2 regions of the Streptomyces sp. NPDC096324 genome follow, and region 2 is predicted to be linked to the other one. Evidence: riboswitches for the same ligand, from Rfam matches in the RefSeq annotation. Region 2 holds a riboswitch; the other holds the start of a gene.
What was found. A riboswitch is a leader RNA that binds a small molecule or an ion and turns the genes downstream of it on or off. The one in region 2 is predicted to bind cyclic di-AMP.

Region 1 (7,797 bases), on a different contig from region 2:
CGGCCGGTGAGCGTGGCTCCGGGTCAGTCCAGGAGCCGCGCGCGCAGGCGCTCCCGGAGCTCCGGCGTGAGCCCCAGCCCCTGCTCCAGGTAGACCTCGACGCTGCCCCACTTCTCCTCGATCGTGTCGAAGGCGGCTGTCAGGTACTCGGCGCGCGCGTCGAACAGCGGGCTGAGCAGTTCCATGACCTCGGGGGAGTAGGCACCGGCCGAGGAGCCGTTGCGGTGGACCTTGTAACGGCGGTGCGCGGCGTTCGACTCCAGGTAGTCGGTCACGATCGCCTCGCGCTCGACGCCGAGGGCGAGCAGGGTGACCGCGATGGACAGCCCGGCGCGGTCCTTGCCCGCCGCGCAGTGCATCAGCGCGGGCACGCTGTCGTCGGCCAGGGAGTGCAGCACCTGGGCGTGCTCGGCCGTGCGCTCGCTGATGATCGTGCGGTACGAGTTGATCATCCGGTTCGCGGCCTTGCCGTCGCCGAGGAGCCCGCGAAGCTGGTCGATGTCTCCGTCGCGGACCATCTTCCAGAACTCGCTGCCGTCGGCCGGGTCGCTCAGCGGGAGGTTCACGTTCCGCACACCCGGCAGCTCGACGTCCGGGCCCTCCAGCTTCTGGTCCGCGGCGTTGCGGAAGTCGAAGATCGTGTGGAGCCCCAGGGAGGTGAGGAACGCGGCGTCCTCCTCCGTGGCGTGCGCGAGGTGGCCGCTGCGGAACAGCTGCCCGTGGCGCACTCTCCGGCCGTCCGCGGTGGGCAGCCCGCCCACGTCGCGGAAGTTCCGCACTCCGCCGAGCTCGGGCTCGGTCGACGGGACCTGCTGCGTCACGGGGGCTCCTCCCATTCGGCCGCCGGCGTCGCCGGGCTGGACTCGGCGCCGCTCGTCGGCAGTTGTACCGGCTTGCGCTGTCGACGATACGACATGGGTTCCTCGGGCAATGAGTTGTCCACAGGCGGCCTTCTCGCGCACGGAAACCCCTGGAAGCGACCCTCTACAGCCCCATTGAATCGAATAGTCGTTCGATGGGTGCTCGGGGTCGACCCCCGGGTCGGTGGTGCCCTTCCCGTCGCGCGGGGCTTGCGGGTCAATTGAGACGAAATGCCGCATTGAGGGTGTGTCTTTTGTGTGCCGTCTCGCGCGGAGATTTCGGATGTGCCGGATATCCGCCCGCGTCGCATCTGACCCTTCTGTCCGAATAGGCGCCTTCGTTACAACTGGCCCTGGAATAGGGGACCCTGGGGCGAGTCGCGTGAGGAGCGTCATATTCGTGACGATGCGTTGCCGTCCTCATTTCCCAACCCACCAGAAGCTACGGGCGGGTTGAGAGGTCCGGAAGATCGTCACTCCACGGAGGGTGACGGTGATTTCCGCATGGATCAAGAAAGGCGAGCGCACAGAAACCGCCCATAGTTGTCGACGCGCTCTCATCTCGCTTACGTTCTGCCTCAATCCGGACGGACGCCCAATCCTGCCGCCGCCCGGAATCCGCACACTCACCCGTACACGGCAGGAGCGGGGGACCCACAGGTTCCGTGCCTGGTCCGGTCTCCGGAACAGGCTAGGGGTACAGCCGCGCAGAAGCGGCCGGGCATCTCCAGCCCGCACCCGACAGCTCACCCCGCAGGCGCCGGAGAGGAATTCGTCATGCCCGCGAAGGGTAAGCACCGCCGTCCCAAGTCCCTCCGTTTCACCCGCTCGATCGCCGTGGCCGGAACCGGTGGCGCCGCACTCGCGCTGCCGCTGATGGGAGCCACGGGCGCCCAGGCCGCGACGCCGGCCACCGCCGTCGCGCACCACGTAGAGAAGGCCGCGACCGCCGCCCCCGCCGAGAAGTCCGCCAAGACCGGCACGTTCAAGACGTACGCGGTGAAGCGCGGTGACTACCTCTCGAAGATCGCCGACGAGCAGAACGTCGGCGGCGGCTGGAAGAAGATCTACGCGGACAACCGCTCCGCGATCGGCAGCGACCCGTCGCTGATCCACCCCGGTCTGAAGCTGTCGCTCGGCAAGAAGGCCGCCTCCGCCGCCCACGCGGCGACGCAGTCGTCCGCCAAGGCGACCACCTCGGCGAAGCCCGCCCAGGCGACTCCGGCCGCGTCCGACACGGCCGCGTCCGACTCCGCCTCCACCAACAGCTCCTCCGGCTACACCCTGCCGGTCGACAGCAGCAGCGTCGGCACCGGTTACAAGGTGGCGGGCAGCATGTGGTCCAGCGGCTACCACACGGGCGTCGACTTCGTGGTCCCGACCGGCACCACGCTCAAGTCCATCGCGGCGGGCACCGTCGTCTCCGCGGGCTGGGGCGGCGCCTACGGCAACCAGGTCGTCATCCAGCACGCCGACGGCAAGTACTCCCAGTACGCCCACATGTCGTCGCTGTCCGTCTCGGCGGGGCAGACCGTGACCGAGGGGCAGCAGATAGGCCTCTCCGGTGCGACCGGCAACGTGACCGGACCGCACCTGCACTTCGAGATCCGCACCACGCCGGACTACGGCTCCGACATCGACCCGGTCGCGTACCTGCGCTCGCACGGTGTCGCCGTGGGCTGACGCCCCTGCTCCTCCTGCTCCTGACGGCAGGAAGATCTCCGAAGGCCGGACCCCATGATCCCCTGGGTCCGGCCTTCGGTGTTCCCGTGGCGCGGCCTCGGGTCGATCGCTGCGTCAACATCCTTGGCGCGGGCCCTATTCCAGAGTTGACCAATGCTTGGCGAGTGGCTTATCTCACCGTCCGTCAACCCTTCCCTACGGTCGCGTAGCTCACATCAAAAGGTGAATCATGCTTGATGTGGCAGACGATTCGAAGAGTGACAAGAGATCAGTGATCGGGTCGTACGTGGCGGTGGGGGACAGCTTCACCGAGGGCGTCGGCGACCCTGGGCCCGACGGAGCCTTCGTCGGCTGGGCCGACCGGTTCGCGGTACTTCTCGCGGACCGCAGGCCCGAGGGCGATTTCGACTACACCAATCTCGCCGTGCGCGGCAAACTGCTCGACCAGATCGTCGAGTCCCAGCTCCAGAGGGCGAAGGAACTCGGCCCGGACCTGGTCTCGTTCTGCGCCGGCGGCAACGACATCATCCGCCCCGGCACCGACCCCGACGAGGTCGCGGAGCGCTTCGAGCGCGCGATCGCCGACCTCACCTCCGCCGTCGGCACCGTCATGGTGACGACCGGCTTCGACACCCGTGACGTTCCCGTGCTCAAGCATCTGCGCGGCAAGATCGCCACCTACAACGGACATGTGCGGGCCATAGCGGACCGCTACGGCTGTCCCGTGCTCGACCTCTGGTCCCTGAAGACGGTCCAGGACCGGCGGGCCTGGGACGGCGACCGGCTGCACCTCTCGCCCGAGGGGCACACCCGGGTGGCGCTCCGGGCCGGACAGGTGCTCGGCCTCGAGGTCCCGGCCGACCCGGACCAGCCCTGGCCGCCCCTCCCGCCGCGCGGCACGCTGGAGGTGCGCCGCGACAACATCCAGTGGGCGCGCGAGTACCTGGTCCCGTGGATCGGACGGCGACTGCGCGGGGAGTCCTCGGGCGATCACGTCTCGGCCAAGGGAGCCCTGTCCCCGGACGACATCAAGCTGCGCATCGAATCGGTGGCCTGAGCGCCACCGGCCCTGCCGACGGTCCCGGTTCGGTGGGCGTCACGCTCTTTGGCGGCGGCCCGGCTCGGCCGGACGGGACCGACTAGGTCGGCGAGCCCGGACGGGACCGCGTGCCGTCGCCGCGGTCGGGTCAGCCCATGGTGTTCAGGGGCGCCGCGCGCGCTCGGGCGGGATCCGGCCGGGGTCGAGGCTGGGCCGGGGTGGGCCGTGACCCGTGGCCGGGTCGGGGGCCAGGGCCGGAGCGCGTGATCCGGGTCGGTTCATTGCGTTCCGCCTCTGTCCCGCCCCCGCGTGAGCGTCAGCGCACCGCTGCCATCAACGCGGCGCGTTCCAGGCCCAGTTCGCGGGCGAGGGCCTCGTCGGCCCATTCCTGGGTGCGTGCCCGCGACACCGCTCCGGAGTACGCGGTCATCTGGACCGCCAAGCCGTCCAGCAGCGCCGTGAGTCTGAGGACCGCGCTCGTGGGGTCCGGGCAACGGAACTCGCCGGCGGCCACACCCTCCGCGATCACCTCGGTCATGGCGGCCTTCCACTGCCGGTCGAGGTCACGGGTGACCTCACACAGCGCGGGCTCCCGCAGAGCGACCGCCCAGCCCTCGATCCACAGGCGCCAGCCCTTGGCCTGCCCGGTCGGGGCGTACCAGCGCACGGCGGCACGAAGGCGGCGCAGCGCCGTCGTGCGGCGGCCGAGCAGCTTGCGCAGATGGGCGAGGTCGTCCTCGGCGGCGTGGGTGAACGCGGCGGCGACCAGCTTCTCCTTCGTCGAGAAGTGGTAGAGCACCAGCGCGTTGCTCACGCCGAGGGTCGAGGCCACGTCGGCGATCCGTACCGCCGCGACGCCCCGCGCCTCGATCTGTTCGACGGCGGCCCGCAGCAACTCCTCACGCCGCTCCGCCACACTCAACCGGACTCTCGCCACGCGGCAACCCTACACAGCCCTTTCGCCGGAGGCCCCGCGGGAGCGGCGGCGTCCCGGAGCGGCTTCCGCGGACTCCGGCCGGCCCCGCCCGCCGCCGGTCGGCGATCCCGTGGTCGGCCTTGACACGGCCCTCCTCGTGGATACGCGTCACGATCCTCACAGGCACGGGTCACGCGAGCGCGCCGCTCGTCGTGACCGGGTCCTCAGCGGTACCAGCCGAACCGCTCCGCGATGACCGGGAGCCGGTCGGTGACGATGGCGTGGGCGGCGGCCCGCGGGGTCGTGCCGTCGGCCTCCGCGCGCGCGAGCGTCCGGTCGATCAGGGCGCGCATGGAGCGCCGGGTGTGGGCGAACGCCTCGTCCGCGTCGGCGCCGATGTCGCCGAACAGGGTCCACCACCACCACGCGTTCGTACCGGAGTTGACCACGACGTCCGGCAGGACGGTGATCCCGCGCGCGGCGAGCAGTTCCTCCGCGTCCGCGAGGACGGGCATGTTGGCGGCCTCGACGATCCAACGGGCCGTGATCTCCCGCTGGTTCGCCGTGTCGATCGCGTACGAGACCGCGGCGGGCACCAGTACCTCGGCATCGGCGGACAGCCAGGCGTCACCGGGGAGTTCGCGGTCGTCCGGGCGCAGCACCGCGCGGTCGACCGTCCCGTACGCGTCCCGTGCCGCGAGCAGTGCCTCGATGTCGAGGCCGTCCGGGTTCGCGATGGTTCCCTTGATGTCGGCGACGGCCACGACCTTGAGTCCCGCCCGTGCGAGGAAGCGCGCGGTGGCCCCGCCCATGGTGCCGAGTCCCTGCACGGCGACGCGCGTTCCCGCGTACGGGGTACCGGCCCGGTCCAGCGCGGCGAGCGCCGACTCGGCGACCCCGCAGCCGCCGACCAGTTCGTCGAGGCCGATGCCGTCCACCTCGACCGAGAAGGCGTCCGCGAGCCGCCGCCGGGCCGCCGCCTCGTCGTCGAGCAGCGGGTACACGGCCTGGATCGACGAGACGAGGCCCGCCTCCGCGGCGGCCCGGTCGACCAGGTCCTGGCTGAGCCCGAGATCCTCGCCGGTGGTCCAGAAGCTCTCGATGTAGGGCCGCATGGCGCGCAGATAGCGCACCAGCAGTCCGTACGCCGCCGGGTCCTGGGGATCGCAGTCGATCCCGCCCTTGGCCCCGCCCAGCGGGATGTACCGGCCCTCGGGGTTGTAGTGCAGCGCCTCTTTCATGGTCATGCCGCGGGCGAGCCCGGTGACCTCCTCCAGCGTGCAGCCGGGCCGCATCCGCAGACCGCCGCTGGAGACGCCCCGCACGAGACGGTCGACGACGAGGAACCCCGGACGGCCGGTGACATGATCCGTCCAGGTGAGCGTCATCAGGGGGGCGGCGGTCATCGGGTCTCCTCGGGGACGGCGATCAGGGTGGGGCCGGGGGTGCGCAGCGCCTCGGCGAGCGCGGCGCCCAGCTCCTCCGGGCTGTACGCGTGCGTGCCCTGTCCTCCGTAGGCGCGGGCCAGGGCGGGCAGGTCGACCGGGGCGAGGTCGACGGCCGTGGGCGTGTCGCCCCGGGCGGCCATCTCGTCACGGATCTCCCCGTAGCCGCCGTTGTCGAAGACCACGACGGGCAGCGGGAGGCGGAGCTGTACCGCGGTCGCCAGTTCCTGCACGGTGAACTGGAGGCCGCCGTCCCCGCTGAGTGCCACGACCTCGCGGCCGGGGCACGCCGCCTTGGCTCCGATCGCCGCGGGCAGAGCGTAGCCGAGGGTGCCGTAGCCGGTCGGGTGAAGATAGCGGCCCACGGGGCCGAGCGTGAGGTGGGGGAGCGCTCCGTAGTAGCAGCACTGGGCGCTGTCCGAGGTGATCACGGCGTCCTCGGGGAGGACGGAACGGATCGCCCGCAGGTAGGGGATCCAGCGCGCGTCGCGCCCGGCGGTCTCGGCGTTCCGCGCGGCCCGCAGTGCCGCCGCCCGCCGGACGGGGTCCTCGTCGGGCACGCGTGCGTGCGGGCGTTCGCCACGCCGTCCCTCGACGGCGCCCGGCACGCGGGCGTGCCGGCTCGTACCGTCCGGTTCCCGGAGAGCGGCGAGCAGCGCCGTCAGGGACGGCAGCGCGTCGCCCACGACCGCGACGTCCGCGGCCGGACCCGCGTACATCTGGTCCGGGTCGATGTCCACGCGGATCAGCGTGCCGTTCAGGGCGGGCGGCGCGGACCAGAAATCGGACTCGGCGAGTTCGGTGCCCACGGCGAGTACGGCGTCGCGCTCCGCCAGCCAGTCCCGGACCGCGGGGCTGTGCAGCGACACGCCGACGGCCAGCGGATGGGTCTCCGCGACGATGCCCTTGCCGTTGGCCGTGGTGACGACGGGAGCGCCGAGCCTCTCGGCGAGGGCCAGGCCCGGGGCGGCCGCGCCGCGTGCTCCGCCGCCGAGCACGAGCGCCGGACGACGTGCCTCGCGCAGCGCCTCGGCGGCCCGCTCCACGGCGAGCGGCGCCGGAGCGAGGGGAAGGACGGGAGGGGCGATGCGCGCGGGAGCCGTCTCTTCGGCGGCCTCCAGCAGATCGAGGGGGATCTCGATGTGCGCGGGGCGCGGCCGGCCGGTGCGGAACAGGGTGAAGGCGCGTGCCACCGCCGCGTCGATCTCGGCGACCGAGGACACGCGGTGGCTGAACGCGGCCACGCCCCGCAGGGCCTCCGTCTGACTGCGCGTCTCGTGCAGCAGGCCGGTCGCGAGCCGGGGGTGGCGCAGGGGCATCCCGGGGGAGACGACGAGCAGCGGCACGCTGTCGGAGTAGGCCTGGCCGACGGCGGCCGCCGCGTTCAGCAGGGCGGGTCCGGTCGTGGTGATCACGACACCGGGACGCCCGGTCACGCGCGCGTAGCCGTCGGCGGCGTATCCGGCGCCCTGTTCGTGGCGCGTCAGAACGTGCCGGACGCCGTACGCGGACAGGTGGCGGTAGATCTCCAGGTTGTGCGTGCCGGGAATGCCGAAGGCGCGGGTCACGCCGTGTCCGGACAGGGCGCGGACGAGGGCCTCGCCGCCGGTGAGCGTCTCGCCCATCACACGCTCCCCGCCACGGCCACGGCCACGGCGACGGCGATGGCGACGGCGGCGGAACGCCCGGCGGCGTACGAGGCGCCCTCGGCCCTGGCCGGTTCGGCGGGGAGGTCGGACACGGTGTCTCCAGACGTGGACGGGCCTTGGCGCCGCTCCCGGGCCACCGGGACGCGCGCGGTCTCTACTGAATCACGAGTCAGTATCGGAAGGCGTGCGGGGTCGTGTCAACGCG
Region 2 (7,797 bases):
CAGCTCTCGGCGGCTGCGGTCTGCCGAGGTGATGCCGTCAGGGACCGCGTCAGCAGGACGCGTCCGCCGAGGCCGGCCAGCAGGAGCCCGGCCACCATGGCGACGAGGCAGAGAGCCGGGCCCGAGGACCAGTTGACGGCGGAGGCGCGGCAGGCCAGTAGGACGGTCACGGCGACGGCGGTACCGGGCAGGGCGATCAGGGCGGGTCCGGTACGGCCGAGGTCGTCCTCGGCGAGCGCTCCGAGGACGCCGACGCCGAGGGCCAGCGCCCACACCCCGAGCCCCTGCGCGTCGGCGCGGCCGACGCTCCACGGCACGAAGTCGGCCCAGAAGCCGGGCCGTACGAGCAGGCCCGTCCCGATCCCGAGCCAGGCCGAACCGAGCACGGCCAGCGCCGGTTTCGACCAGCCGGGCAGCGGCGCACCGCGCGGGCCGAGGGGCCGGCCGGGAGTGAGGTACTGCCAGGCCAGGGTGATCAGGGCGAACACGCACAGCGTGCCGAGCACGAAGAGCCAGCCGAGGCTGAACAGCACCGGGACGATGGAGCCGCCCCGGGCGATGTACAACCGCCCCGCGTTGAGCAGGCTCACCGTGAACAGCCCGACCAGCACCACGGCCAGCGGGTGGACGAGCGAGCGGGCCTCGTGCCAGGCGCGGACCCGGTTCAGCGCGAACAGGCCGGGCGCCGTGCCGAGCATGGCCGCGCCGATCAGCCCCGGCGTCAGCGACTCCTCGGAGCGCCACGCGCCGAAGACGTGACCGGTGAGGGCCACGGCCGCGAGCAGGCCGCCGACGAGGACGCCGACCACGGCGACCGCGGTGGCCAGCATCGCCACTCCCGCGGTCAGCGGCCGCCCGTCCGCGGCGAGGGGCATGGGGTGGCCCGGGACGTCGTCGTCGGTCCAGGGCGGGTCGGATGCGTTCGGCATGAGGGTTCCGTTTCCGGACGAAGGGCGCGAGGAAGTGGACGGACGCGGTGAACGAGCCGACCGGGGGCGAAAAGGGCCGGGGGCTACGAGACCGGTGCCGACAGGCGCGCGGCCGAACCAGGGGCGGGCAGGGCCCTCTTGACGACCTCCCGGGCGTACAGGACGCGCACACTCACCATCAAGGTCGCCGTGAACGCCATCATGCCGCAGCCGATCGCCGCCCCCGCGGCCAGCGCCGTGAGCCCGTCGAGCCCCAGGGACCGTTCGAAGAGGGGGGCGGCCCCGACCGACAGCACCGGCGCCAGACACAGGGCCACCCAGTGAAGACGCCACTCCTCGCACGCCCAGAGGCGGCCCTCCCGGCCGGCCCGCACGGCGCGCAGGGCCATCACCGCGTACGTGACGGCGTACGGCAGGAGATAGGCGAGCAGGAGCCGGCGCCCCTGCGCGCCGTGGTCCAGCGAGGCGCGCACGATCCAGGCCAGCGCGGCCGCCCCGGCGAGGTGCGCGACGGCGAGGACGGGCACGGGCGCCCACGAACCGGAGACGCCGGCGACCTTCACACGCCGGTCGAGGGAACGCGAGGCGATCAGGGCGCCGAACGCGACGACGGAGCCCAGGTGCATGGTGGCGAGCTGGTTGATCTCGGCCATGGACAGTCCGGGCAGGATCAGCGGCAGGCCACCCCACTCGAACCGGAGCAACGGGGCGGTCAGCAGGAAGCCGTAGCACAGCAGCATCCAGCGCTGGTGCAGGTCGGGGAACCCGCCGACGGCCGCGAGCACACCGAACGTCACGCTCATCACGGTGCCCACCAGGATGGTCGCGAGCACGATCCAGAACGCGGCACCGCTGAAGGCGTCCTCGGGCGCCGTGCGCGCCAGGTACAGGCCGGCGCCGGTCATCGAGGCGTACACGGTGAGCGCGAAGACCACCCCGAGGGCCCGGTGCAGCCGTACGCGCCGCCGAACGGCGGTGAGCACCTGCGCGGGGCCCAGCAGCATCAGCACACCGCCGAGAACGGAGTGCACGATCATCGGGACGAGGCTGTGGCGGTACGGCCCGATCCGGGTCGCCAGCGCGTCGGCCACGTAGCGCGGAGAGACCACGTGGCCCAGGATCCACTCACCGAAGGCCGGGGCGCCGGGGCGCGCGTACGGCCACAGCTCGGTCATCGCGATCGGCGCGTAGCCCACACACACGACCGTCAGGGCGATGACGGCGAGGCGGCGCCAGGTGGTGCCCGTCGGTCGACGCACGACGACTCCCTGCTCCTGGCCGCGACCCGGCCATCAATAGTCTCGTTTGGACTATCGAGACGGTAGAGGCGTCCACCGCCGGGGTCAACGGTCTGTCGTGTCCTCGTCCCGGCGTTGCACCCATTGCCAGAAGTCGATCATCATCCGCTCGTACCGGATTCCGAACTCGAGCGCGTCCCGCTGTCCGCGCGTCAGCAATTCGCCGACCGTCTCGGCGAGTTCCTCGTAGTCGCCGAGGGTGCTGCGGTGCTCGTCGAGCTGTATGGGGCCGAGCACACCGGGCTCGCCGCCGAACCACAGCTTGAGGATGCCGCGCTCGCGGGCTTCCACCGGGACGAACGCGGGGTCGTCGAGCCAGGCCCGCAGGGCGGCCCGGCCCTGGTCCGTCAGCGTCAGCACCCTGCGGTTGCGGCCGCTCTCCTGCCGCACCTGGGACAGCATCCCGGCGTCGAGGAGACGGTCGCACTGCGCGTACACCTGCGCGTGCGGCACCGACCAGAAGGGCGCGACCGTCCGCGCCGCCTCCCCCTTCACGTCGTACGCGCTGGCCTCGCCCAGCTTGTCGATGATGCCGAGGACGAGGTACGAGGCGGTGGTCAACCTAGCGTCAGCCATGGGGCGACGGTATCGCCACGCGATCACCGCGCGGCAGGCACCGCGGGGTCCGGCCGCCGCCGGGCACCCTCCGCACGGCGGGCTCCGCCGAACACGCGGTCGCGCCGCGTCGGGCGCCGCCCGACGCGAAGAAGATCCGGGTGCCCGGCACAATGCGGGGTATACGGGCGATCACACAACCGACCGCACTTCAGGCCCTCGCGCCGGCCGCACTAGGAGTTCCTGTGACCACCTACGTCATCACCGTTCCCGGGACGTTCGTCCACGGCCTCCCGGACGCCTCCCGTGCCGACGTGGAGCGCAGGCTTCGCCCGCAGGACCCGCAGAACACGGACCTGGGCGAGACCGAGGAGCTGAGCCTGCTCTCCGTCGACGAGGACAACAGGTTCTCCGTCCGGCTCGAGGTCGAGGCGGCGGACCGCAGAAGCGCCGAGGCCGAGGCCGTACGGCTCGTCTCCGGCGCGCTCCTGGACAGCGGTCTGACCGCGGACGACGCGCCGCTCGGACCCGCCGCGGTCACGGGCATCGACAGCGAGTTCTGACGGCGGTACGTCCTGGACGTACCCGGCACCGGGTACGTCCAGGACGGCCGGACCGGGGCTCAGGCCGGGCGTACGACGCTGTGGACGGCCGCCCGTCCGGCGTAGTCGACCGACTCCTCGCTGATCCGCGCTCCGGGACTCGGCGCGTGGACCATCATGCCGTCACCCACGTAGAGACCCACGTGGCTCACGTTGGCGTGGAAGAAGACCAGGTCACCCGGCTGGATGGCACTGAGGTCGACCGCCGCGCCGGCCTGCGCCTGGTCCTGCGTCGCACGGGGGAGCATGACTCCCGCGCTCTTCCAGGCCGCCTGGGTGAGACCGGAGGGGTCGTACGAACCGGGTCCGGACGCTCCCCACACGCACGGGCTGCCGATCTGGGCGCGGGCGAAGGCGACCGCCTCGGCGGCTCTGCTGTCGTGTCCGACGACCGGCGGGGCGGCGGCCCCGGCTCCCGCACCGGCGACGAGGCTGTCGATGTCGAACCCCGGGTTCGTGCCGGCGGCCCCGGGAGCGGCGGGCCACGCCTGCTGGTTGCCGCTGGGCCGCAACGACTGCCGCCAGGCGTCGTCGGCCGACGGGGGCGCCGGCTGGTTCGCGGGGGGCATCGGCGCCGACTGATAGGCGGCCGGACCCGGCGCGGCCTCGTACGCGGGCTGCTGCGGCACCGGCTCGCTCACCGGAGGCATCGGCGCCGGCTGATAGGCGGCGGAGGGCGGGGCCGGCTCGTACGCCGGAGGCTGCGGCACCGGCTCGCTCATCGGGGGCATCGGGGCAGGCTGGTACCCGCTGGGACGCGTCGGCTTCTCGTACGAGAGCGGCAGGAGCACCGACGTGTACTCGGGGGCCGGGGCGGGCGCTTCGTACCCGCGGGGCAGGATGACCGCCTTGGGCTGGGCGGCCGGCGGCGCCGGCTCGTACGCCCGGGGCATGGAGCCCGTGTCGAAGACCTCGGGCACGACCTCGTACGGCGTCGGCTGGGGCGCGGCCTGGAACGCACCGGTCTGCGCGGCGGACGGGAAGGAGCCCGTCTGACCGACGGACGGGAAGGTGCCCGTCCGAGCCGCGGACGGGAACGCTGCGGTCTGCGGAGCCGCCGGGAAAGCCGTGGGCTGAGCGACCGACGGGAACGAACCCGTCTGGCCGACCTGCGGGAAGGTACCGGTCTGGGCGACCGAGGGGAACGTGCCCGTCTGGGCGGCGGACGGGAACGCGGCCGTCTGCGGAGCCGCCGGGAACGCGGTGGGCTGAGCGGGCGAAGCGAACGAACCAGTCTGGGCGACGGACGGGAAGGTACCGGTCTGGGCGACGGACGGGAAGGAACCCGTCTGACCGACCGAGGGGAACGAGCCGGTCTGACCGACCGCCGGGAACGAACCGGTCTGCGGGGCCGTCGGCTGGTACTCGATGGCCGGCATCTGCGCCACGGGCATGCCCTGCCGTGCCATGTGCCGCGCCATCAGCTCCCGCGCGACGGCGAGCTTGCGCCGGGCGCTCTGCTTCTTGACGTGCGGCGAGGACTGCTGCGACGCGGCGGCCGGAACGGCCCCCGCGCGAAGCCCCGCACGGACCACCACATCGGATCCCGGCGCCGCCGTGGCACCGCCGGCCGGGAGCGCGGCCACCGGACCGGCGGTCAGTTCCAGCGCGGGCCGCGCACCCGGCTCCGAAGCCGGACCGGCGGTCAGCTCCAGCACCGGGGCAGCCGTCAACTCGGCCACAGGACGTACGAGTTGTTCCAGCTCGTAGATCGTCGGAAGGTCCGACGAGGAGCCCTTGGACCCCTTCGCACCCGCCTTCGGACGGACGGCCGCGCCGCCACGCTCCGGCTGCCTGTCGGCCGGAAGCGCGGCCGGAGCCGAGGGCCCGAACCGGGAACGCGCCCCGTCGAACCACTGGCGCATCAGGTCGTCCTGGGCCGCGTCGGAGACTCCGCTCCCCTGACCGGCGTTCCGTCGGCCCGGCCTGCGGTTGGAGTTCGCCAGGGCGCGGGTCCCGTTGAAGTTACCGGTGGCGAGCTCCGCCTGGTCGTAGAGGGACGAGAGTCGTCGGGCGACTTCTTCGCCGCTGGGCGGGGTGCGTTCCGGCGCCATGGAGGGGTGCTCCTTCCGTCGTCCGCCTACCGGGTTAGCTGTCGGGTTCGGGCGGACGATTCCGGAAGGTATGCCCTACGGCCCCTGCCCCGAAAGGCAGTTGACCGATTCACCCCAGGTTCGGTGGGTCCCCGGCTCCCGCTGCCACGAGGACAGGCAGGACTCGGCGGAGGCCGCACCGCCCGGCGAGCTTCGCCGGAGGGAGTCGGGCGGCCTGGTCGCCAACTTAGCGATGGTGTGCACCCGATGTGAAGATCCACGCCCCAGATGTCCGATACGTTTTCGTGACCTTCATCGCACCACCCCGCAGCGCGACCGTGAGGACACGGGCCGTACTCGAAAAGGCGGCTGAGCACGGCCGTTGGCACATTCGAGGCCGGCACCCGGTCCGGAGCCGCGGCTCACACGTCCAGCCAACCCTGATGTGTCGAAAGTGTGCACAGAACTGGCGTTCCCTGGCGTGTCGTTCGACATCGACGGCGCCCATTGGTCACACCTTGACCGGTTCTGGCCGAGCTGACCGGATCACCGCTGCGACCACCCGTCGGCCGTACCGTCGAAGCACGTCAGACCACGAGAGCGAGTCGAGGATCCCCACGTGCACGATGCGCCGATCTATGCCCAACTGATCTCCGAACGCGGTGACATACCGACACTCGTGCGAAGCGAAGCACGTCGGCTGCAACGCGACTTCGAGTGGATCCTGAGCTGGGATCCGTCGACGGGCGCCCCGCTTCCCTCGTCCGCCGCACGACCGGCGTCCGGTAAGCGCCGCGCCTTCTCCCCCACCCCCGACCCCGACGACCGACTCGACACACCGGGCTCCTGACGGCCGACCCCAGGACGTCCGGGGCGTGTCCGCGAGGCCTCACCCGCCCGGCGACGCCCGGGACGGGCTAGAGAACGCCGGGCTCTCCGCCCGGCCGTTCGGCGGGGAGCGGGTCGAGTCCACCGCCGATCCGGGTCACCAGCTCGGCGACCGTCGCGCCCGTGGTCCGATGCCAGGTCCGCGCGCGGCGGAGCATCGCGTGGTCTCCGCCGGCGACCCGCACGGCGCTCGCGGAGGAACCCGCCTCCGCGGCCCGGCGGACGAGGGCGAACGACTCCACGGGGTCGGTGATGCGGTCCCGGTCTCCGTGCAGCACGATCACGCGTTTGTCCCGGAGGTGGGCCACCGGCTCACCCTCCGGGCACCACGGCGCCAGTGCCACCACGGCCCGGACCTGGGGTGCGGCCGCGGCCCGCAGAGCGGCGCGCCCGCCCATGGAGTGGCCCACGAGCACGACCGGCACGTCCCCCACCAGAGCGGCGAGTTCGTCCAGTGCCAGCAGAACGTCGGCGACGGGGTCCGCGTCCACGCCGTTCCATCCCCGGTGGCGGTAGCGCACCTGCCCGACGAACGTGCCCTCGTCCGGCAGGGCCCGTGTCACGGAGCGGACGAACGGCCGCATCCGGGCGCGTGCCAGGTTCCACGGCCGCAACGGGGCCTTGCTGTCGGCGGTGCCGCCGTGAAGGATCAGTACGGCCGCACGCGCCGGTTCCCCGTCCCGACGAGGGGCGCGGCAGGGCCGCAGCGCCACGGAGGCGCCGGCCTCCCCGGACCGGGACACATCGTCGGCGGACATCCGCACAGAACCTCGCATGACACCTCTCCACCCACCCGCGCTTCGTCCATGCCTCGCACCGGACCGTGAGGAGGATCGTCTCACCGGCCACGGACCCGCCCCAAGCTCAGTCCGTGGCTCACTCCGTGGGCTCGGGCCGCGCGCGGTAGCCATTGCGCCATTCCTGGTAGAAACGCCAGAGGCGGGCCGCCTGCGGGCAGCGTCCCGACTCCCGTTGGCACGTGCGGCAGTTGCCGACGTGACTGACGTAGGCGGACTCGGGGGCGTCCCCCGGTTTCGGATTCGGCATGGCCCTCGGCACCCGTCGGTGCGACGCGCACGGGCGCGGCGTCGCTTCTGATGCCGTACTTCCGCGCCGAGGGCCCCGGCGGATGCACCTGCCCGGCTGCATCTGCCGAGGCCCCGCTCCGGCGTCAGTCGAGGACGTCGGCCTCGTACTCCTCCGCCGCGGGGAACGGTCTGCCGACCGGGGGCCTGCGGACCGCCAGCCGGGCCACCTCGAAGTCCATCTCGGAGGCCTCGGGAGGCGGCGGTGGGTGGTAACGCCCCGCGCAGACGGAGAGGTTGACGATGAGATAGGCGTGCCAGGATCTGCCCACTCCGCGCCGGTCGTCGAAGGCCCGGACGCCGTTGACCCACCACACGACACGGAGGGCGCCGAGCTCGACCACGAGGTCGACCCAGGCACCCGGCTGGATGGCGTGGTTCCGGTAGTAGCGGTGGGTGTTGCGTAC

Region 1: linked by a shared signal. The riboswitch ahead of ACIQ7M_RS02670 (peptidoglycan DD-metalloendopeptidase family protein) and the one ahead of ACIQ7M_RS17500 (NlpC/P60 family protein) in region 2 are both predicted to bind cyclic di-AMP.

What each region holds. Positions count from the first base shown of each region.
Region 1 is NZ_JBIWFK010000001.1:624,394-632,190, forward strand. Features, by position in the region: gene ACIQ7M_RS02665 (tyrosine-protein phosphatase) at 24-821, opposite strand; cyclic di-AMP (ydaO/yuaA leader) riboswitch at 1,478-1,633, shown strand; gene ACIQ7M_RS02670 (peptidoglycan DD-metalloendopeptidase family protein) at 1,638-2,543, shown strand; gene ACIQ7M_RS02675 (SGNH/GDSL hydrolase family protein) at 2,815-3,600, shown strand; gene ACIQ7M_RS02680 (TetR family transcriptional regulator C-terminal domain-containing protein) at 3,899-4,519, opposite strand; gene ACIQ7M_RS02685 (Glu/Leu/Phe/Val dehydrogenase dimerization domain-containing protein) at 4,723-5,904, opposite strand; gene ACIQ7M_RS02690 (5-guanidino-2-oxopentanoate decarboxylase) at 5,901-7,568, opposite strand.
Region 2 is NZ_JBIWFK010000006.1:84,939-92,735, reverse strand. Features, by position in the region: gene ACIQ7M_RS17520 (hypothetical protein) at 1-929, opposite strand, end outside; gene ACIQ7M_RS17515 (DUF2306 domain-containing protein) at 1,013-2,188, opposite strand; gene ACIQ7M_RS17510 (helix-turn-helix transcriptional regulator) at 2,273-2,803, opposite strand; gene ACIQ7M_RS17505 (hypothetical protein) at 3,028-3,345, shown strand; gene ACIQ7M_RS17500 (NlpC/P60 family protein) at 3,405-5,438, opposite strand; cyclic di-AMP (ydaO/yuaA leader) riboswitch at 5,446-5,617, opposite strand; gene ACIQ7M_RS17495 (hypothetical protein) at 6,037-6,267, shown strand; gene ACIQ7M_RS17490 (alpha/beta fold hydrolase) at 6,335-7,081, opposite strand; gene ACIQ7M_RS17485 (hypothetical protein) at 7,182-7,352, opposite strand; gene ACIQ7M_RS17480 (beta-glucanase) at 7,477-7,797, opposite strand, start outside.